DNA from 3 places in the Lysinibacillus sp. PWR01 genome. Region 2 is predicted to be linked to each of the others. Evidence: riboswitches for the same ligand, from Rfam matches in the RefSeq annotation. Region 2 holds a riboswitch; each other region holds the start of a gene.
The links. A riboswitch is a leader RNA that binds a small molecule or an ion and turns the genes downstream of it on or off. The one in region 2 is predicted to bind S-adenosylmethionine.
Positions count from the first base shown of each region.

Region 1: it holds a riboswitch for S-adenosylmethionine, as region 2 does, so the genes downstream of both, ACEVFT_RS00700 (MetQ/NlpA family ABC transporter substrate-binding protein) here and ACEVFT_RS23695 (YezD family protein) in region 2, are expected to answer to the same signal.
Region 3: it holds a riboswitch for S-adenosylmethionine, as region 2 does, so the genes downstream of both, ACEVFT_RS03025 (O-acetylhomoserine aminocarboxypropyltransferase/cysteine synthase family protein) here and ACEVFT_RS23695 (YezD family protein) in region 2, are expected to answer to the same signal.

Region 1 covers NZ_JBHERJ010000005.1:31,213-40,542, reverse strand. Annotated here, with positions in the region: gene ACEVFT_RS00725 (CaiB/BaiF CoA transferase family protein) at 1-390, opposite strand, end outside; gene ACEVFT_RS00720 (alpha-hydroxy acid oxidase) at 387-1,547, opposite strand; gene ACEVFT_RS00715 (enoyl-CoA hydratase/isomerase family protein) at 1,562-2,341, opposite strand; gene ACEVFT_RS00710 (methionine ABC transporter permease) at 2,355-3,026, opposite strand; gene ACEVFT_RS00705 (methionine ABC transporter ATP-binding protein) at 3,019-4,044, opposite strand; gene ACEVFT_RS00700 (MetQ/NlpA family ABC transporter substrate-binding protein) at 4,151-4,981, opposite strand; SAM riboswitch class I at 5,071-5,175, opposite strand; gene ACEVFT_RS00695 (PPC domain-containing DNA-binding protein) at 5,298-5,801, shown strand; gene ACEVFT_RS00690 (pyridoxal phosphate-dependent aminotransferase) at 6,277-7,446, opposite strand; gene ACEVFT_RS00685 (carbon-nitrogen family hydrolase) at 7,543-8,337, shown strand; gene ACEVFT_RS00680 (PucR family transcriptional regulator) at 8,392-9,330, opposite strand, start outside.
Region 2 covers NZ_JBHERJ010000099.1:102-5,133, forward strand. Annotated here, with positions in the region: gene ACEVFT_RS23685 (VOC family protein) at 631-1,416, opposite strand; gene ACEVFT_RS23690 (flavin reductase family protein) at 1,566-2,051, shown strand; gene ACEVFT_RS23695 (YezD family protein) at 2,142-2,297, opposite strand; SAM riboswitch class I at 2,368-2,463, opposite strand; gene ACEVFT_RS23700 (phosphopantothenoylcysteine decarboxylase domain-containing protein) at 2,673-3,347, opposite strand; gene ACEVFT_RS23705 (LysR family transcriptional regulator) at 3,419-4,300, opposite strand; gene ACEVFT_RS23710 (DMT family transporter) at 4,435-5,032, shown strand, end outside.
Region 3 covers NZ_JBHERJ010000021.1:133,765-143,094, reverse strand. Annotated here, with positions in the region: gene ACEVFT_RS03055 (hypothetical protein) at 1-40, opposite strand, end outside; gene ACEVFT_RS03050 (response regulator transcription factor) at 18-710, opposite strand; gene ACEVFT_RS03045 (DMT family transporter) at 787-1,650, opposite strand; gene ACEVFT_RS03040 (MerR family transcriptional regulator) at 1,806-2,036, shown strand; gene ACEVFT_RS03035 (homoserine dehydrogenase) at 2,095-3,081, opposite strand; gene ACEVFT_RS03030 (hypothetical protein) at 3,546-3,932, opposite strand; gene ACEVFT_RS03025 (O-acetylhomoserine aminocarboxypropyltransferase/cysteine synthase family protein) at 4,268-5,569, opposite strand; SAM riboswitch class I at 5,687-5,800, opposite strand; gene ACEVFT_RS03020 (glycerol-3-phosphate acyltransferase) at 5,956-6,588, shown strand; gene ACEVFT_RS03015 (SLC13 family permease) at 6,785-8,266, shown strand; gene scpC (succinyl-CoA:acetate CoA-transferase ScpC) at 8,339-9,330, opposite strand, start outside.

The sequences.
Region 1 (9,330 bases), on a different contig from region 2:
ACCTGTTTGACCATAGCCTGAAATAGAACAGTAAATAAGGCCAGGATTGATGGTTTTTAATGTGTCATAATCAATACCAAGCTTTTTCGTGACACCTGGTCGATAATTTTCAACCAATACATCGACAGATTGAATCAGTTCTTTAAACAAAGCCAGTCCCTCAGCAGTTTTTAAATTGATGCAGACACCTTTTTTATTACGATTAACCATCATGTACATATGACTTTCTTCATTAACGAAAGGACCCATTGTACGGGTATCGTCTCCATTTGGGTATTTTTCAATTTTAATAACTTCTGCACCCATATCTGCTAACACCATAGTGCAATAAGGGCCTGCTAAGACTTGTGATAAATCGACAACCTTTAATCCTTGTAATGCTTGTTTCATTTAACCTCAGTCCCATCCTGTTTGACTAATGTGATGTTGCGTAATCCTTTGACAGAGGTGGCACCTGCTAATGCGATGGAAACCTTTAATTCATCATAAAGATTGGTCATCACCTTTTCGACACCTTGTTGTCCTTCAAGAGCTAGCCCATAGACGAAAGGACGTCCAATTGCAACGGCATCCGCTCCTAAAGCAAGTGCTTTTAAGGCATCCATGCCACGATATACACCACTATCTAATATAATAGGAATTTGTCCATTTACAGCTTCTGCAATAGCAGGAAGGGCATCAAGTGAACCAATAACGCCATCTAATTGACGGCCACCGTGGTTTGATACAATAATGCCATCAATACCATTATCGATAGCTAGCTTCGCATCTTCAGGATGTAATATTCCCTTCAATAGTATAGGAAGGTTTGTACGCTTTTTTAATTCTCGTACATGCGCCCAATTAAGTGTTGGGTGGAAGACATTTTGCAAGACACCTTGTACATAGGACTCAAATGAATCATCAGGTAAAGTGGCAGTAAAAACAGGATCATTCATATAATTGCCTCGTGCATAGCCTAGCTTCAATGGTGAAAATTGATTGCGGACATCTTCTTCGCGCCAGCCAAGCATTACGGTATCGACAGTTAAAACGATTGCTTCAAATCCCGCTGCCTCCGCACGTGCAGCCATACTAAAAGCAATTTCTTCATTAGTAGACCAATATAATTGAAACCACTTTGTTGCAGAAGGAGCAGCTTGAGCAACTTCTTCAAGAGCATAAGTGGAAACAGTGCTTTGAATATAAGGGATATTTAAATTCTGGGCGGCACGTGCAACGGCAAGCTCACCTTCATCGTGAACCATTCCGTTCATGCCAACAGGAGCAAAGAGCAAAGGAGTTGGATATGTTTTACCAAACAAATGAATTGATGTATCAACGTTTGACACATCATTTAAAAAGCGGGGAACAATGGAATACTTCTCAAAAGCTGCACGATTATTGCGCAGTGTTTGTTCACCACCAGCACCAGAACGGATGTAGCCAAAAGGTCCAGCTTCGATTTTTTCCGCTACGGCCTTTTCTAAATCTGCAAAGCAAATGGGGAAGGGGGCTTGTGCAGTGATATTTTTTAAGAGTAGATCACCATCAGTTGTGTTTGTCATCGTTACTACCTCACTTATTTATTGAAAATAGGCTTTCTTTTATTTAAAAAGGCTTGAATACCTTCGTTATAATCGTCTGAACTAAATGAATCCAAAACTAACTGTGCCAGCTCATCGCTTTCTTCATTTTCACCATCTACAATCGCCTGGATAATTTTTTTGATGCCTGCGTTTGCAATGGATGATTTACTTAATAGATGTTCAGCGAATTGCAGTGTGGCATCTTCAATATTCTCTGGCTCATGTAGGGCCGTGATTAAACCAATATTTTTGCCTTCTTCAGCTGTAAAAATGTTGGCTGTGTATAAAATTTCCTTTGCCTTAGCGACACCAACAATATTGATGAGACGTTTCGTGCTTTCTAAATTATAGACAATACCAATGTTTGCAGCGGTGATACCCAGCTTACTCTTAGGTGTTGCTATTCTAAAATCACAAGCATTTGCTAACTCTAAGCCACCGCCAATTGCTAAGCCCTGAATCATAGCAATTGTAGGATGCGGAAATTTATAGAGGGCATCGATTGCCTTTAAAGCCAAATCATTATAGGCTTTGGCATTGTCTGCAGCATAACGAATATCTAAAAACTCGCTAATATCAGCACCAGATGAAAAGGCTACTTCATTGACACCGCGGACAATCAAGAGCTTGATAGAAGAATCTACACGTAGCTGTTCAAGATGGTCTACTATAGCTTGAAACATTGCCTTTGAAAACGAATTTCGTTTATCAGGGCGATTTAATACTAACGTTGCAATATAGCCATTTTTCTCTACATAAATTTCCTTTGTCATCTTCATTCTCCTCTTAATCTTTTTTCAATTTCGCAGCGAAGCGGTTGCCGATAGATTGAATGCTTTGCACAAGGATGATTAAGATAAAGACAGTTGCATACATCACATCAACCTCATAGCGTAAATGACCATAACGATAGGCAAGGTCACCTAATCCGCCAGCACCAACCATTCCTGCCATTGCCGTTGCACCAATTAATCCAATTGTGGCAATCGTTAAGCCTAAAATAATCGATGGACGAGCTTCACGTAATAGTACATGCCAAATAATATGACGACGTTTAATACCCATGGCTGTGTAAGCTTCTACCACTCCTGAATCCACTTCTAAAAGCGCAGATTCCATCAATCGTGCAATATAAGGAGCTGTGTAAACAACTAACGGAACGATTACACCTTTAACACCAATTGTTGTACCAACAATTAACTTGGTAAAAGGTAAGATGAAGAATAATAAAATGATAAATGGCACAGAGCGGACAATATTGATGAATAGATTAAAAAACTGATAGAAAAATTTATTTTCAAAGGATTGTCCTGGTCGTGTTAAAACGATTAATAGCCCTAATGGAATACCAATTAGAATGGAGAACAACAATGAAATTCCGACCATTTGAAATGTTTCGATAATTGCTTTGCCAATAACATCTGACCAATCTGTAAAGAAACTTTGGATACTACTCATTGAACGCACCTCCTAATTCTTCCACTGCCACGCCATTTTCCGAAAAATAAGTTAGCGCCTTTTGGACAATCTGCGTCTCGCCATGTAGATGCACCACAATATTGCCGACAATGCCGTTTTTTAATTCAATAATATTAGCCGTTAAAATATTTGGTTGCACATCGTATACCTTAGTGACTTCTGCTAATAATGGCTTACCAGTGCTTTCACCAAGGAATGTTAAACGGATGACACTACCTGAAACATTTAATTGCTCAATAAGAGAAGGGGATAAGTTACGTTGTGAAATTGTATTTAAAAACTTTCGCGTTGTAGGGTGCTTCGGTTTTGCAAAAAGTTCAATAGCTGTGCCAAATTCCACAACTTTCCCTGATTCTAGAACAGAAACCTCATCGCAAATTTTTTGAATCACATTCATTTCATGTGTAATGAGCAGAATCGTAATGCCTAATTCACGGTTAATTTTTAACAACAATTCAAGAATGGCTTCTGTTGTCTCAGGGTCAAGTGCACTTGTTGCTTCGTCACTAAGTAAAATCTCTGGCTCCTGTGCCAAGGCACGTGCAATAGCCACACGTTGTTTTTGACCACCTGAAAGTTGATTTGGGTAACTATCTAGTTTATCTGTTAAGCCTACAATTTCAGCATATTTAGCTACACGGTTTTTTACTTCCGTCTCTTTATAGCCTAGTAGCTTTAAGGGAACGGCAATATTATTGTAAACTGTTGCTGTTTTTAATAGATTAAAGTGCTGGAAAATCATCCCGATTTTTTGGCGTGTTTGACGTAATTCATGAAGAGAAAGGGTTGTAATGTCTACATTGTCTATCACTACTTTTCCTGCTGTAGGACGTTCTAGTAGATTAACACAACGAATGAGTGTACTTTTACCAGCACCACTATAGCCGATCACACCATGAATTTGTCCCTTTTTTACATGAAGATTGATCCCATCCACAGCTTTAATGATGCCTTTTTTCGACTTGAATTCTTTTGAGATATTTTGTAATTGAATCATGCGATTGTTTGCTCCTTTCTCAACCTTCTAAAAAGCAAGAATCTGCTCGTCTTCCCATAGAGGAATTTCGGCAGATTCTTCGGCTTATAGAAGCTTCCTGAATGTATTACCAGCTAGGGATTACTGAACCTTTGAATTCTTCTTCGATGAATTGACGTACTTCATCAGATTGGTAAGCCTCAACGAACTTTTTAATTGTTGGGTCATTTTCATTTTCAGCGCGTACGACAATGTAGTTCACGTATGGAGAGTCAGTAGATTCCAATAAAATAGAGTCGTCTTTAGGGTTAATGCCAGCTTCTAATGCGAAGTTTGTATTAATAGCTGCTACATCTACTTCACTAAGCTGTTTAGGAATTTGAGCTGCCTCTAATTCAATGAATTTTAAATTCTTTTTGTTTTCTTCTACATCACGGATCGAGGCTGTTAAGTCTGCGCCATCTTTTAGCTTAATATAGCCAGCTTCTTGTAAAACAAAGAGGGCACGTGCTCCATTCGTTGGGTCATTTGGTAGGCCAAATGTTGCACCATCCGGAATGTCATCAAAGGATTTATATTTTTCAGAGTAGATACCCATTGGATTCAAAATCGTTTTGCCCACTGGGACTAAATCTGTATCATGATCTTTATTAAATGTATCGAGGAAAGGTTCGTGTTGATAGCTGTTCGCATCAAGATCACCTTCAGCTAAGGAAGTATTAGGTAAAACATAGTCAGAAAATGATTTTAGCTCTACTTCTAGCCCTTTTTCTTTTGCTACTTTAGCTGCTACTTCTGCAATTTGCTCGTGTGGACCAGAAGTGACACCTACGACGATTTTCTTTCCATCAATTGCCTCAGCTTGGCCTTTACTATCTTCTTTAGAGCCACAACCTGCTAGAGCTGCTACTAATGTTAAACTTGCTAAACCTACTAAAAATTTATTTTTCTTTTTCATGAAAACTACCTCCAAGATTGTTTTTATCGGTTTTTTGAAAATAAAAAAACTCTCTTACAAACTAAGAGAGGCTCATGAAAAGATGTCCTCTCTTATCTATCAAACGAAGATCGTTTGCAGGATTTAGCACCTTCCTTTAAAAAGGAGGTTGCCGAGCTTCATAGGGCCAGTCCCTCAGCTACTCTTGATAAGAGATTTATAATATTTTTTTGTAATTCCGATAGAACTAATATAATTTATAGGGTATAGTAAGTCAATAATTAATTTTTAAAATTTTTATATAATTATAATATTTCGACGTGAAAGAGGGATAACAATGTCTGTGAGAGTTAATTATGGTATAGGTTCATTTGGTAGGGTTATTAGTGCTCGTCTTCTAACAGGGACAGATATCATTGAGGGAATTGAGGCGCTCTGTGAAGAGAATCATATTGAGTCAGCAACGATTGTTAGCTGTATTGGTAGCTTTCAAAAAAGTAGCTTTGTATATTTAGTGCCAGATGCAACAGCTCAGATTCAAGTTCGTTTTAGTGATGTGGTTGAAAAAGATGGACCACTTGAATTTATTCAAGGCTCTGGTGTGGTGTGTAAGCGTGATGGGGGATATGAAACACATTTCCATGGTTCTATGAGTGATCAATGGGGTGTTGTGTCAGGTGGGCATTTAATAAAAGGGGGAAATCCTGTTATTACTGCTGACCTAGTACTCGCTGAGGTACAAGGTATTCAACATATTCGAAAATTGGATGATGAAACAGGTCATGTTCAATTTTATCCATTAGAAAATGGTTTAGGGCAGCCAAGGAAAATTGAAAAATAATGATCCTGTAGCTAGAGTTAGCTACAGGACACATGTTGTGGAAAAAAGATCATGTCACTAGCAGAAATAGACCTTTTAGCAAGGTGAGGGGTTGATTTCCGTTCCGCCAGCGTCCTTTCCAGGGGGCGTCCGATGAGCCGCTTCACTCACTTCCGTTCGCTCCAGGGTCTCCTCTGTGACGCTAAATCCCCCTAAGAGTGACGCTGGCTCCACTCCAATCAACCATTCTGTAAAAATGTCTTTCCCTCTTTCATACTAGTAGTAGTGAACAAAATAACTCATTATTTGTATGATTAGAGAGAGGATAGGCTCTTATTTTCAATGTGGAGAGATGATTAGTCACAACAACCCTCAATAAAAATGAGTAGTGTACACCTTCATTTTATTTGTACAACCTTTGTTAAGACGATAACACTTTTATGGATTGGGGTGGAAGGCCTTTTCACCTTTCACAAATAATCTATTGATGATATTGTCATTTGTTAAATAATTGTAACTGCTCGATTCTATGGATTGCTTCACGTAAACGTTCCTCGCTTACCAGCAAACCGATACGGACGTAGCCTTCGCCATATTGACCGAAACCATTGCCAGCTGCCACAGCAATATCAGCTTTTTCAAGCAATAGATCGGCAAATTGTTCGCTTGTATAGCCTAGTGGTACAGGGAGCCATGCGAAGAAGGAGCCTTTTGGAGCCGTAACATGCCAGCCGATTCTTTGAGCTTCTTCAATGAGTACATTTCGGCGACGCTCATAAGTAGCTCGTAGTTCATCCGCACATTGTTGGGAAGCTGTCAGTGCTACTGTTGCTGCTTGTTGAATAGCAGGGAATTGACTACAAAACAGATGATCCTGAATAAGATTAATAGCAGCAATAATCTCGGCATTCCCAACGGCGAAGCCTATACGCCAACCTGCCATATTATAGGTTTTTGATAGGGTATACATTTCAATCCCAACTTCTTTTGCACCCTCTGCTTGTAGGAAGCTAATTGGTTTATTACCGTCAAATCCTATTGCTCCATAAGCAAAATCATGTGATACGATAATATTGTGTTCCTTCGCAAAACGAATAGTTTCTTCAAAAAACGCAAGTGTTGCTGTACCACCTGTAGGATTGTTCGGGTAATTTAGGTAAAGTAGCTTTGCCTTTTCTTTCACTTCATCAGATAATGCATCATAATCAGGTAAGAAATCATTTTCAGCAAAAAGTGGCATCACTTCAAAATTAACATCTCCTAATACGACACCTGATAAGTAATCTGGATAGCCAGGGTCTGGTAAGAGCATCGTGTCGCCAGGGTTTAACACAGCTAAAGGTAGTTCAACTAGACCGATTTTTGTCCCACCAAGAATCGCTACCTCCGTGTCAGGATTTAGTTCCACATGATATTCACGTTGATAAAAGTCGGCAGCTGCTTGGCGTAATTCAGCAATACCTCGAAATGGTGAATATTTATGGTTTTGTGGGTTTTCAGCCGCCTCCTGTAATGCTTGAATGATGTGAGGAGGTGTGGGTTGGTCGGGATTTCCTTGCCCAAGGTTAATGACATCACGTCCTTCTTCTAAGGCCGTGTTTACTTTTTGAACGAGTGCTGCAAAAAATTGAGTGGGTAGTTGCTGTAGTTTTTTAGAGAATTCCATGCATAATCACCTTTTTCAGAATATAATAATTATTATTGAAGAATATGAAGCAAATAGTATTACTTTTTCTGTTAATTGTCTAGAGGAGGAATAGATATGAAAATCGGTTGTATTCAATTAAATGTTGGCTTTGGCAAAGTTGAAGAAAATTTTGCACGTGCTGAGGATAAGATTCGAGAAGCTGCAAAACAAGGGGCAGAAATCATTGTGTTACCTGAAATGTGGAATACAGGCTATGCTTTGGAAAAACTGCCTGAGCTAGCGGATAGCGATGGGGAGCGGACAAAAGCCTTTTTAGCTAAACTAGCTAAGGAACTAGATGTACATATTGTTGGTGGCTCTGTTTCAACAAAGAAAGGCGACAAATTTTATAATACGATGTATACCTTTGATCGTAATGGAGAGCTTGTAGGGGAATATAGCAAGGCACATCTTTTTCGTTTAATGGACGAGCATCTTTACTTAGAGGCAGGGAATGAAATGAATCGTTTTGCTCTAGGTGACATTGAAGCTGCTGGTGTTATTTGCTATGATATTCGCTTCCCAGAATGGTTACGTGCCCATGCATTACAAGGAGCAAAGGTATTATTTGTACCAGCGCAGTGGCCAACTCCAAGGATTGACCATTGGAAAACATTGCTGCAGGCTCGTGCAATTGAAAATCAATGCTTTGTCATAGCGGTTAATCGTATTTCGAAAAAGGTAGAAAATTTTAATGGGCAATCTATGATTATTCAGCCTTGGGGAGAAGTACTTTGGGTTGGTGCTGAGGACGAGGAAGTAGCGGTGATCGATGTAGACTTTTCTATTGTCGATGAAGTACGTGGAAGAATCCCTGTTTACGATGATCGCAGACCTGGACTGTATCAGGATGTAGTTGTGAAAGGGTAATAAAGGGGCACGCATAGGAGGGGAGATCCCCTTTTGAGCGTGCCAACTTTTTTTCTAGCTCTTATCCTCGATCAATGAATTGGCTAGTAGCATAAATTCAAGTGTAATGCGGTTATGCCCCTTCATAAAATTTTTACCTAGTAAACTTTCAAGCTTTTTTAAGCGGTGATAGAGTGTTTGACGCACAATAAACAATTGGTTCGCTGTTTGCTGTTTAGAGCCATTTGTTTGTAAATACACCTGTAATGTTTCGAGGAGCTTGCTATTGTATTTTTCATCGTATTCAATAACGGGCTGTAAATAGTCGTATATCACTTCCTGTAAATTCACTTGCATTTGTAATTTATAGATTAAATGATATAAATGCAGATCATCATAAAAGAACGAGGACGTTTGTACCTTTCGACAAATATATAAGGTTTCTAGGGCAGTTTGATAGCTTTTAGGAATTTCATCAACATCACAAACCACTTTCCCAACGGCTATCTGATAGCCCTGTGTTTGCTGCTTTTTATAAAATTCAGTTTTGGGTAAGGAGGAAAACAGGTTATTTAACATATCACGAGTGGCTTTACTATCTTTTGTATGAAGTAAAATAAAAATAACATAGCTCTTTCTTTCAAACAAAAACGGAATAAAGCCATGCTGCTCAAAGAGATTACGATAATAAAGCTTACTATAGACAATATCCTCTTGTGCCTTTGTCAAAGTATGAGGAGAGGCTAAAATAAAGACAGCCCCACTAGATTGTGTGTAGTTAGCGTAATGTGTAACGATAAATTTATAGATTTCCTCCTTAGACAGTTTTTGATCAATCCAATCGGCTAAAATCGAAGCATCCTCAATATTCTTTTTTTCCTCAATATAAAACTCTCGCATTAAAAGCTGTGCTAACGCTGTTGCTGTACGATCCAATATTAATAATTCAAACTCTGAGAAAAGCCCATCTTCCCGATAAAGTGTTAAATCAGCATAATGTTGATCAAAAATAAA
Region 2 (5,032 bases):
GATGAGCCGCTTCACTCACTTACGTTCGCTCCAGAGTCTCCTCTGTGACGCTCACTCAATCCCCTAGGAGTGACGCTGGCTCCACTCCAATCAACCATTCTGCAAAGTGGCTTTACTTTTTTCATAGTAGCATAGCGATTAAATCGCCTATTATCTATATTCTTAGAGGGGATAAACTCTTATTTTCAATGTGGAGAAGTGATGCGTGACAACACCTCTTCATAAAGAGTAATGAACACCTTCACTTTATCTGAAAACCTTTGCTAAAAAGTTAGATATTTATGGGTTGGAGTGGAGGGCTACTTGACTCCCTTGGGATAGCGAGACAGGCAAAGCTCTAAACGAAGTGCTAGCGGAGGAAGTGATTCGGCGCTCGCCCACAGGAAAGCAAGTAGCCTGCAATGGAAATTCATTTTCACTTTTCACAAAAATTCTATTGATTGATTTGTTTTTCAATACTATGTTAAGAGGCTGGGACAAAAGTGTTTCAGCCCATAAAAAATACCGAACTATCCACTAAAACGCATACGAAGTGTTTCGGAATAGTTCGGTTTTTCTAGTTATCATGTTTGTTAAAGATTATTCGTCTTTATGAAGGTCTCAGTTAGTTGTGTCCCAGCCTTTTTCTCATTATCGATTTATCCAATAAAAAGCGCCTGGGCAAACTAACGTTTCCTTTGTACGTTTTGGATCTTTTAATGTCACGCCAAATGGCCCTTCTTTGACATGACCGAGTGTCATGGCTACTGCGCTCTCTTCCTTATAGAAATCTAAACGCATATTCGGTAGCTGTAGTGACATATACTGCTCATATTGCACAGGCTCTGGTAGCTGCAACGCCTGTTGCCACAGCTGAACGGTTGCCTGCATGTCCTTGACATAGAATTGGATGGATTCCATCGTTATAGCCTGTTTTACATCAATGGCACCACTTGCCTTTAGTTGAGCCAAACGCTCTTCATCTTCCTCCGCCCATTCAATCAAAAATGGAAAATCGATTGGAAGATCTGGCTTGCCAAAATGCAGTAGCTTCCATTCTACAACAGTGCCATCTGGTCTTGTTCGGCTACATGCATCTGGCCCATATACTTCATAGCCCAATGCTCGCAAGCGCCGACCCGCTTCCTCAATATTTTTTGTGCGCAGGGCAATTCGAGAAAATCCCTGGCGCTCTTGATCACGTTTAAACGTATAATGTAGGGAATAAGGGTATTGTGCCGCTTGCTCAAATAAATCACGATCATAGATAGCAATTTGTTCAATATAGCTTAAGCCAAAGTAGCTTAACGTATTATAAGTCCCCCACATCGTGTGCTGCCCACCATTCACTGTATGGACATTTCGTTTATTGAAGAAAACCTTTATATTTTCTGGTGATTCCACTTGATGAACCAGATGATCAAAATATAAAGTCATGGCCATTCCCCTTTCTTTCCCCATTACCTTTACCTGTATGTTTGATTGGTTTAAAATTTACTCAAGAAAAGGAGTTACTAGTAGGATATGAAAAAAAGTTTCGTTTACCTACAAACTCCGTTCACTAATTTCATAAAGAGGTGATTTGAATGACAGATTTAGTAGCTGCTTTTAAATTAGCATTAGGTAATTATCCTACAGGCGTAACAGTTGTCACGACATGTCATGACACAAAACCTATTGGCTTAACCGTCAATTCCTTTGCATCTGTTTCAATCGACCCGCTCCTTATTTTGTGGTCACTCGATAAAAAATCTCAGCTCCATCCTTATTTTACGGCTGCGCCAAATTTTGCGGTCAATATTTTAGCGAGTGATCAAGAACATTTATGTACACTATTTGCAAGTAAAATCCCTGATCGCTTTGCACAAGCACAGTGGTCAACTTCCTCTTTTGGACTACCGATTTTACATGATACAGCAGCTAATTTACAATGTAAAACGTTTCAGCAAATTGATGCTGGCGACCATACCATTTTTATTGGGCAGGTGATAGACATTACAAATGCTCAAAAAGAGCCTTTACTTTATCATCGCCGTCATATCGGTCCTATACCAAAAAGCTTTTATAGCTAGCCTTTACACAAAAAAAGGGCCACTTGTAAGCAAAGGAAATCCTTCATGCTTATAGGTGGCCGTTTGACATAAGTTCTACTGAAATCATTGTTATTTTTTCTGCGGAAATCTCTGCTTTTCAAGCCTATTAATTTGCACAATCACACCATCTTGAATCGTAATATGCACTTCACCAAATTCAAGATTTTGAATCGCCTTCGCAATTGCCTCTAATTTCTTATCATCTACTTTTACCGACTGAGCCATACGATACACCCCTTCTCTTTTATCCTTATTGATCATAAAGAGGCCAACGCATCAAACTGATTGATAGCCCCTCCTATCTCTCAGACACCATCTGTTGGATTTGGCACCTGTTTTTCGGTTGCCGAGGCTTCATTGGGCCAAGTCCCTCCACCTCTCTTGATAAGAGTACTGCGTTTCTTGAAAATAATTCTATAATTCTGCTATAGGAATGTCAATACAAAATATTAGAAAACCTAGTTGAATACTATGCAATGTAAGAATTTTATAGACTATTCACACATAATCCTACCGTATTGTATGCTATGTCAATATATCTAACCACAGAAGCAAAGAAAAAAACTGCACAGAAATATAGCCTCTGCACAGTTCTTGATTTTATTGTTCTTGTAAACAGGCCATTAATGCTTGTGCGGTCTGTTGCTTCCCCATCACCTTGATTGGTTGGCCTTCAGCAGGCACGATCCAATGAGGCTCATCCCCTCCGTATAAAGACTGGGAGCTATTTGCTACCATAAATTGAGCATTGGCTGTTTCCATACGCAGTCTTGCGCGAGCTAGCAAGAACTCCTCATCATCCGTCGCTTCGAGCTTAAAGCCTACTAATGTTACCTTTGGTTGCCAACCCTTGATTTGTCCTAACACTTTTGGCGCCTTTTTAAAATGAATAATAGGTGGTTCGTCGGAAGGCATTTTCCCCGCCTCCTCCATTAAATTACCTGATTGATCATACACCTTGTCAATGATCCAATCAGAGCCAGCAGCAGCCATAATGACGATATCGACTTGTTGTTGTTGGACAGCATGACACACCTTTTGTCCTAAATCCTCTATGCCTTCAAATTTTATCAATGTCATTTTGTTGTGGTTTTCTGGGAGCTGTGCAAAGTAACCATGCATATATACTACGTTAGCGCCAGCAGCCAGCGCCGCCTCTGCTAAATAACAGCCCATTGTGCCTTTTGATAAATTCGTGTGCCCTCGTACACGATCCCATTTTTCAAGTGTTCCCCCACTTGTAATGAGTACGGTTTTGCCTTGTAATGTCCCCATACACTCACCTATTTTCTGAAATATATACAAATACTATTTTAACGTAATGTAAGGATATGCTTCAATAGCGACTATCGTAGGGAGCTGTTTTGTTCATTTAACCAAGCGCTTAAAATCTCTGCAAATTTCTTTGTAACGGGTGAAGCATGGTGTTTCATAGCAATCCCAATGGTGCGGTAGCCACCTTGCTTTAATGGAATCGCTTTCAATGTTGGTGGTAAATTTTGAATAACCAATTGGGGTAAAATACTAATCCCTAAATGATGTGAAATCATAGAAAGAATCCCTACCTCCTCAGAAAGCTCAAAGCGAATATTCGGCTTTATATGATATTGCTCTAATAGCACCTTGACATCATTTGTCCCTTTATAGGAAGTCATAATAAATGGCATATCCTCTAGGTCTACGATATCAATTTCTGTCTTATCAAATAAGGGACTATTATCGGAAACAATACATAATAATGGGTCTTGTTGTAACTCAGTAAATTGATATTGCTCTGACTTTTGACCGTTCAAGAACCCGACTTCTACTTCACCACTTAAAAGCCATTGTTCAATTTCATAGTAATCTCCTTCTCGTAACTCCACCTGTATTCCTGGAAATTGATTATCCATGATGCGAACAATTTCTGGCATCCAATTCGAAGAAATGCTTGAAATTACACCAATTCGAACCTTACCACGTGTCACGCCAAGAATATGAGCTGCTTCCTGTTGTAATAATTCCTGCGCATCCAAAACCTGACGCATTGCCCTTAGCATCGTTTGTCCCTCACTCGTTAATGTTACACCTACACGACTTCGATGAATGAGAGCAAAGCCAAATTCTTTTTCTAAACTTGACACGGCATGACTCACAGCAGACTGTGTTAACCCTAGTGCATCAGCTGCTTTTGTAAAGCTTGCCACCTCTGCCACCTTTGTTAAAATCTCGTATTTAACTAAGCTCATCCGCAATCCCTCTATATACATGAATTTTTTTAATCCTATTCATTATAAACATTCGTTTTACTAATCACAATACAAGATATATAGTAATTTTTAGTATAAAAACTGTTTTAGTACACAGATGGTAGGTGAACATAATGAGTATCCAAGGAAAAGCAAATGTATTGATGGTTATTGTCACAATGTTTTGGGGGCTCTCTTATACCTTTATGGTCATGGGGCTAGAAACATTGGCAGTTTATAATGTGGTGGCATTGCGTTGTATCATCGCATTTTTCGTAGCAGGACTTATTTTTTACAAACGGATGATCAAAGTAAATGGTAAAACATTAAAATATGCGGCTATTCAAGGATTTTTATTATTCATTGTGTTCGCGTTAAGTTTATTTGGTTTACAGTCTACTTCTGCTTCAAATGCTGGCTTCATCTTGAGCCTAACAGTCGTGTTAGTGCCGATTTTCAGCAGCTTTATTGAAAAAAAATTACCTTCTCGAGCAGTTAGCTTTGCGATCATTTGTACGATGATTGGTATTACCGTCTTAACAGCACATGGCTCATTCACATTCCATACAGGTGATTTATTAGTAGCAATTGCTGCGGTATGTTATTCAATTTATTTACTTTTAAATAGCTCATTCACACGAAATGTAGAATCCATTTCATACGGAATTTATCAGCTTGGCTTTGCTGGTATTTATGCACTTGGCTTAACATTTCTATTCGAAACACCGACAT
Region 3 (9,330 bases), on a different contig from region 2:
TCATATACTTCTCTAGTTTATTTTTCCATTTTATAGCCAACGCCCCATACCACCTTTAGATAGCGTGGATTTTTCGGATCAGCTTCAATTTTCTCACGTATTTTCCGAATGTGAACAGCTACAATATTTTCAGCATTATAAGCTTCCTCATTCCAAACACGTTCATAAATTTCACGAATCGAAAACACACGCCCTGCATTTTTCATTAATAATTCCGTAATTTTATATTCTATCGGGGTTAGTCGAACAGCCTCTCCTTCTAATACAACCTCTTTTGCCTCTTCATCAAGAACAAGTCCGTCGATTTCCACCTTTGCAGCACCCTCACTATACGTCCCTAGCTGAACATAGCGTCGTAGCTGAGATTTTACACGTGCCAATAGCTCTAATGGATGGAATGGCTTTGTCACATAATCATCTGCTCCAACCGATAATCCATGAATCTTATCGCCATCCTCCGCCTTTGCACTCAGCATGATAATTGGAATATTGCGCTCTTCCCTAATTTTAAAGGTTGCTGTAATTCCATCCATGTTTGGCATCATGATATCTAAAATAATTAAATGTACTTCATTGTTCTCTAGCTTTTTTAATGCATCTAAGCCATCTGCTGCTTTAATGACATGATAGCCTTCATTTTTTAAATAGATTTCAATACCATCACGAATATCTTGATCGTCATCTGTAACAAGAACTGTTAATTTCGTCATGATATACACCTCGCTCTCAAATATAAGTGTATCTCTCAAATCTTAAAAACCAGCTATTATAAAAATGAAGAATTTCTTAAGGTTTTAGCTTTTTTCTTCCACCTAGTGTTAAAACAACAATGCCTCCTAATAACATTGCTACCCCAAGCCAAGATACTATACTTAAATGTTCTCCAATTAAAAACACACCAAGAATTGCTGCAGTCAATGGTTCTGCTAATGAAAGTGTTACAGCTGTGGATGAACTAATTTTTTGTAGTCCATTTAAAAACAATAAATACGCTACGCTTGTACACATAATCCCCATAAACAGCATTGTCCATAAGTTGTGCACATTTCCTAACCAAAAAAATCCATTTTCTAGGGAAAACGGCAGTAAAAACAACGTGCAAATGGAAAACGTCATAGCAACTGCTGGTAATGCATCTTCCTGTGCCATTAATTTTTTACTTATGTTTGTATAAAATGCGAAGGCTAGACCTGCACAAAGTGCTAGTGTGAATCCGCCAATGTGAACAGACTCTTCTCCATTATTCATAAATAATAAAAGACATCCGATAATGGCCATCAATGTAGCAAGTCCCCATACCGCTGTGGGGCGTGTTTTCCATAATAGCCACTCTAAAACACCAGAAAACACCGGTGCACTGCCAATAGTAGCAACAGTTCCAATGGCTATACCTGTTAGACGAATGGATGAGAAGAAAAGACCTTGGAAAAGAGCTATACTAGCCGCAGCTAAAATCGTCCATTTCCACGACCACCTTAAAAAGTTAATTTTCCGCAATAAAATCGTAATGGCTAATAATAAACCGCCACCAATTGCAGAACGAATTGTGGCCACTGCTATTGGAGATACCCCTTGGTCCAAATAGGTTTGGGCAGTTCCAGTCATCCCCCATAGAATAGCTGCTAGTAATACAAACAATGGATTTAACATTTATCAACTCATCCCCGCTTCACTACGTTCTCAATACTAATCATACATATTTATCCAAAATCAAACAATTATCATTTTTACTTTTCTTTTCATTACCACAGTATGCTTTCTCAATAATGGACGTTATAATAAAAACAGTAAAAGGAGCGAATCGTATGTATAAAACAATTGAAGAGACAGCTTTTGATCTCGGTATGCCTGAGGATCAAGTAATGCGTCTAGTTTACGAAGGACGCATCCGTTCTGTTTACGATGGACAACAAATTCTAATCAATAGTGGCCAATTCAGCACTTATTTTAAACAATTGGAACGTATTAAAGAGGAAATTGAAATTTGGCGTTCTACTCCTATTCCAGAGGATATTGACGTCAAAGATGAAGACTAAAAACCCACCATTCATACAATTAAACATTGTTGAATGGTGGGCTTTTTTAAAGCTTTTATTAGATTGTGACAACAAATCCTGCTCTTTTCCCAATGATTTCAGCATAATCCTCTACCATGACACTCGCAGTTGGGTACATCCCTGCTCCAGGACCAACTAATGTTAATGTACCAATATAGTTAGTCTCTAATGCCACCGCATTAAACACATCATCGACTGGATAAAGTGGATGCTCTTTATCAACTAGTTGTGGACCGACTTTAGCAATAATTTTACCGTCAGCCCGTTTCTCCACTTCAGCTACATGGCGGTAACGCAGACCATTTTCACACGCTTCACGAACTTGTTCAGCAGAGATACTATCGATCCCAATCACTTCTACATCTGACCAATCTGGTTGCTCTCCAAAAGCTAAGGCACTTAAAATCATTAATTTTTTAAATGCATCCTGCCCAGATATATCATTATATGGATCTGCTTCAGCATAACCTAAGCCTTGTGCCTCTTTTAAAGCTGTTTCGAAAGACCAGCCCTGTGCACGCATTTTTGTTAAAATATAGTTACATGTGCCATTTAAGACGCCTTGTATACGACTTACATCATTTACAAGTAAAATATTTTTCATTGTTTTAATAACAGGTACACCACCAGCAGTAGTAGCCTCATAGCCTACAAAAACGCCATTAGCTTTTGCAAGATCCTGCAACTCTAAACCTCGTTTGGCAAACATCACTTTATTGGCTGTAATAACATGACATTTATGTTCAACTGCTCGCTTTAAATAACTGTATGCAGGCTCTTCGTTAACAATTGCTTCAAACACAACCTGCATACCTGGTTCTGCTAAGACTTCATCCATGCTTGTTGTCATTAAATGTGCTGTTCCTGGCACACGTTCGCGACTAGCATCTGTCACTAAAATCTTCGCTACCTCTAATTCAATACCTAATTTATTTTTTAGCTCTTCTCGTTTTTCATTTAAAATATGGTAGATCCCCTGACCTACCGTTCCAAATCCTAAAATCGCTGCCTTTATAGTTGCCATTCTTGTTATTCCCTCCAACTTACATTCCGCAGTTTCATTAAAGCTAATTCTCCATGGGGTTGTGTCATGACTATTTGACACCCACCGCAGTCTTTAGCCAACAACTCTTCTTTGTATGAGTTTCGCTATTTCTATATGTGTTGGAACACATACAAATTCAAATAATTCAAAATTTAACTTAAAGAAAATTGTAACGCAAATACATACATTGCACAAGAAAAATCTTTCTAGGAAGGACATTTGTTTTCTCTAGATGTGCAAAAGAAATCGGTTTCATTCCCTTTATTATACGTTTTATTAATCATTCTATAAGATTTGAACAAATATTGACTATTTACATTTCAATATACGAATGTCTTTCTTCTATTATATATATGTATGCTCGGACATTCATAACAATCCCTTTAAAGAAAAAACTCATTCCCTGTAGCAGCAGAGAATGAGCTTAAATATATGAGGGGGTTTTAACTTGCTTTTGAAAGCAATTGATAACGATATTGTGCTAAAGCTTGTTGAACAAGACTAATTTCTTCTTCTGTAAAATTTGGTATTGCATACGTACGTTCCACTAATTGAAATGTACCATATTTTAAGTAAATCTCTGTCGCAGGAAGTGAGATATGGCTCACACCGTACTGTTCATATGCCTCAAATACTTCCTTAACAGTATAGTCTTCCTCTTCAGCAAAAACATGTTCTTGAAATGCTGTATGACCAAAGACTTGCTGCCATTTTCTTTCGACTGATGTAAGAAGGTGTTGAATGGACTTATTGTTGACAAAGACATGCCCTTCATTTAGCTCATATATTAGATAGGATACAATGTTTTGTGCACTATAGATATTACCCATTTTAAACACTCCTTTATCATCAGTTTTTTTGGGAAGAGCAGTTACTGGCTAGGCAACTGCTCTTCTATATATTCAAAAGTGGGGGAGCACTTATGAAAACATTTACCTTTTTTAACAAGAATTTTCGTACCCTTAACTTATTTCCTAGTATATAACAAGGATTTAATTAAGTCAATAATACATATAAAATTACTTGGTATTATTTTTTATAAGGTTCTGATAATTAACGGATGTAGCAATTGGTTGATGTAGCAACGTTTAACGCATTACCAAATGAGGCCAATCGAATGAGAAAATACGTAAACGCTACAACATTCTTCCCTATGTTCTAAAGCTTAGGCTTCTACTGTTTGTTCAGTAGTTGTTGCCTGTGTAATGGCTTGATCTAAATCAGCAATAATATCCTCTATTGCCTCTAAACCGATGGATAAGCGAATGAGCGACTCGGTTACACCAGCTTGAACTAATTCGTCTGCTGATAGTTGCTGATGTGTAGTGGAAGCAGGATGAATAATTAATGACTTAGCATCACCTACATTTGCTACATGTGAAAATAGCTTTACGCTATCAATAAGCTTTCGCCCAGCTTCACGTCCACCTTTAATGCCAAATGTAAGCACTGAACCGAAGCCATTTCTTAAATATTTCTTTGCCAATTCATGTGTTGGAAAATCTTCCAGGCCATTATAATTTACATACTCCACAGATGGGTGGTTTCGTAAATATTCAGCCACTGCCAATGCATTTTCATTGTGTTTAGGGATACGCAAATGAAGCGTTTCTAAACCTTGTAATAAATTAAAGGCAGCATCTGCACTTAATGTTGGACCAAAATCACGTAATAATTGTACGCGTAGCTTCGTAGCAAAGGCCGCAGAAGCTGTATCAATTCCATAACGTAAACCATGGTAAGAAGCATCTGGTTCAGTAAAACCTGGGAATCGACCACTAGTCCAATCAAACTTACCAGCGTCTACAACAACGCCCCCTAAAGTTGTACCATGACCACCTATCCATTTAGTTGCTGAATGTACTACAACATCTGCACCGTATTCAATAGGTGTAGAACCGTAAGGAGAAGCAAACGTACTGTCAATAATTAATGGTAGACCATTATCATGTGCAATTTTAGCTACTGCTTCAATATCTAAAACCTTTAAGCTTGGATTACCATACACTTCAGCAAAGACTGCTTTTGTTTTATCAGTAATCGCCGCCTTGAAATTCTCTGGGTTTGTTTCATCTACAAAAATTGTTTTAATACCATAGTTTGGTAATGTGTTAGCAAATAAATTATAAGTACCACCATATAAAGAACTAGCTGCTACTATCTCATCACCAGCTCCAGCTAGATTTAAAATGGAAAATGCGATAGCTGCTGCACCAGATGAAAGTGCTACTGCTGCTGTTCCACCTTCCAATAAAGCCACACGTTTTTCAAACACATCAACAGTTGGATTGGTAATCCTTGTGTAAATGTTCCCTGCTTCCTCTAAGGCAAAAAGACGTTGCGCATGAGCAGTGTCTTTAAATACGAAAGCAGTTGAGCGATAGACAGGAACTGTTCGAGAACCCGTCACTGGGTCTGGCTCTTGACCGCCATGTAACAGCAATGTTTCTGGTTTAAAATTTGTCATTGTGTACCTCCAAATGGTTATTTTTTTTACGATGGTACCGGAGATGAGGAGGATTTTTCTGTAGAAAACAAAAACCCTCTTCAGCTAAGAAGAGGGTTGCGGTTGCAAGTTTTCCTCCCCTTATCTGCCAGATCCAAGTAAGAATCTGTAGGAATTAGCACCTTAGTAAGCTCGTTACTTACTGGTTGCCGGGCATCATAGGGCCTATCCCTCCGCCGCTCTTGATAAGAGTATGAGATTCAATTTCCATCGTTGTTACACAGTATAAACATAGAGTTTTTTTCTGTCAACATGTAAATTTTATTTTTTCCGAAACTTCTGTCTGCTCTTATACGTAATATGAACGCATACACTATTTTAGAAAAAATTTTGAGAGGAGGATTTTTATGGTAAAGGCCGTGATCACTTTTCTTATTATTGGCTATTTAATTGGCTGTATTCACGGCTCTAAAGTGGCACAGTTTTTATCGGGGGTTGATTTAAAAAAAGCGGGCCACGGCAATGCCGGTGCCTCTAATGCTACTCTTTCCCTCGGCTGGAAATATGGCGTTTTAGTAGCCCTCATCGATATTGGCAAAGGCGTTGTAGCTATTATCGGTGCACATTTTTATCTAGCGGACTTCACTCATTTAACAGAAGAACAAATATGGCTGCTTACCTACATTATGGCTGCTGGGGTCATTTTAGGTCATAATTTCCCTTTCTATATGGGCTTCAATGGCGGAAAAGGAACTGCCTCCATTATCGGAATTTTACTTGCTGTCGATTGGAAGATTGGTTTATTTGCACTTATTTTATTTGTTATTTTATCCTTTGCAACAAATTATTTAATTGTTGGTGTTCTAGAGTTTTATCTCGTTTTTTGTACAGCCACTTATTTATGGATTCCTGGCATTGGCCCAACCATTATAGCTGTTCTTCTTTTTGGCATAGCCATCATCCTGCACATAGAAAATATTAAACGTTTAGTCAATGGTACAGAGCCTAAAGTAACTTCTGCCTTTAAGAAAAAGAAATAATATTTTTATGGATATTTTTGTATTTTTTGTGACCATGTATTTTCTCTTTATCTACTCATATTGCTGTAAAAAACACCTATTCTGCGTAGTTTTTTTTCTACAATAAAAAAGATATATTCTTATCTTAATAAAACATTATCTAGGCCGATGTTATGGATAATAATCGTCATTTTTATCGTAGAAAGGATGAGAAAATATGTCTTCACCAAATCAAGAAGCTTCAAAACGTAATTTAAAGCCACTATGGATTGGCTTGGCCTTCGCTTTACTGATTATTATTACTTTTTTACCTAATAACGGTGATTTACCTATAGCTGGGCAACGAGCTTTAGCCATTTTAGCTTTTGCAGTCATCCTTTGGGTTACAGAGGCCGTTTCATATCCTGTGAGCTCGGCCATGATCATTGCGCTAGTAACTGTTTTACTAGGACTCGCTCCGTCAATGGAGGATCCAACTACAGAGCTAGGAACAGCTAGCGCATTAAAATTATCTTTAAGCGGCTTTAGTAATTCTGCCGTTGCTTTAGTAGCAGCAGCTCTTTTTCTAGCGGCAGCAATGCAAATTACTAATCTACATAAACGACTTGCTCTTTGGATTCTTTCATTGGTAGGAACGAAAACAAAAGCTATCGTATTTGGCGCTATTTTAGTCTCTATCGTCCTCGCATTTTTTGTACCTTCTGCTACAGCACGTGCTGGCGCAGTAGTACCGATATTGCTTGGAATGGTGGCAGCTTTTGGTTTACCACGTGATAGTCGGCTTGCTGCCTTATTAGTTATTACTTCGGTACAAGCAGTTTCCATTTGGAATATCGGTATTAAGACTGCAGCAGCTCAAAATATGGTGGCTTTAAACTTTATCCAAGAGCAATTTAATGTGGATATTTCATGGGGTGCTTGGCTACTTTATGCCGCCCCCTTCTCAATTATTATGTCTATCTTTTTATTTTTCATTATGATTGCTTTAATTAAACCTGAGACTAGCAATATCGAAGGTGGTAAAGAGGTCATCAAAAAACAGCTTGCAGAGCTTGGCCCATTAAAGGCTCCTGAAATTCGTTTAATCATTACATCCGTAGTTTTACTATTTTTCTGGGCAACTGAAGGAAAGCTACATCCATTTGATACGACAACAGTCACAATTATTGCTATCGCTATTCTATTAATGCCTAAAATCGGTGTGTATTCGTGGAAGGAAGTTGAGCCTCATATTCCATGGGGAACAATTATCGTCTTTGCGGTAGGCATTATGTTAGGAACCATTTTACTAAATACGCAAGGTGCTGCATGGTTATCAGATAAAGTTTTTGGTTCACTCGGGCTAGATACTATGCCTTTACTAGCAACCATCGCACTCGTAACTTTATTTAACATTTTGATTCATTTAGGCTTTGCAAGCGCAACTAGCTTAGCCTCAGCACTTATACCTGTGTTTATCGTTTTAGCCTCCACATTAACGGCTAATGTTGATCAAGTTGGTTTTGTTATTGTGCAACAATTCGTCATAAGCTTTGGCTTCTTATTACCAATTAGTGCACCACAAAACATGCTTGCCTATGGTACAGGCTCCTTTACAACAAAGGATTTCTTGAAATCTGGAATTCCATTAACCATTATCGGTTTCCTTCTCGTACTTTTGTTCTCTGCAACTTATTGGAAATGGATTGGATTATTATAGACTTTCATTAAATTAAAACGTAAAAGCCTTGAAGAAACAGACTATCTGTCCTTCAAGGCTTTTAAGATAAGACTATTGTTTCGTAAAAGCAGGGTCTTTCATCGTACCGTTTTTCGCATAGTTAACGTGCCATGATAGTGCTTTTTCTAGGTCATGTGGTGTGTGATGTCCACCCGTTGCCTCATTGGCATCATTAAAGTACTGCCACAGCTGCTCCCTATAATCAGGATGTGCACAATTATCAATGATAAGTCCCACTCGTTCTTTTGGAGCAAGTCCTCGTAAATCTGCTACGCCCTGTTCAGTTACAATGACATCAACATCATGCTCCGTATGATCCACATGTGAGACCATTGGGACAATACTTGAAATATCTCCACCCTTAGCATAAGACTTTGTCACAAAAATTCCTAAACGTGCATTACGAGCAAAGTCACCAGACCCTCCGATACCATTCATCATCTTTGTACCAGAAACATGTGTTGAATTAACATTGCCGTAAATATCTAATTCCAAGGCTGTATTCACTGAAATTAATCCGAGTCGACGGATAATTTCAGGCTGATTTGAAATTTCTTGAGGACGCAATACTAATTTATCAGCATATTTTTCAAAATTCCCATAAACACGGTTTCCTACTTGCTCAGAAAGGGTAATAGAAGTAGCAGAAGCGAAATTTACTTTTCCTGCATCAATCAATTCAAATACTGCATCCTGGAGAACTTCTGAATAAACTTCTAAGTTCTCAAACTCAGAATCTTTAAAACCTAGCAATACAGCATTTGCTACTGAGCCTACCCCAGATTGAATTGGTCGCAAACTTGTTGTTAAGCGACCTACTTTAATCTCTTCACGCAGGAAATTTAATAAATGATTAGCCATAACATCCGTCTCTTCATCAGCAGGGACAATAGTTGATGGTGCATCTAATATATCCGAAATAACGATGCCTTTTACTTTATCTAAATCTAGTGGAATTCCAACTATACCAAGACGATCAGAAACATTCTGTAAAGGAATTGGATCACGTTTTCCTTGTGGTGCAGGTACGTAAATATCATGTA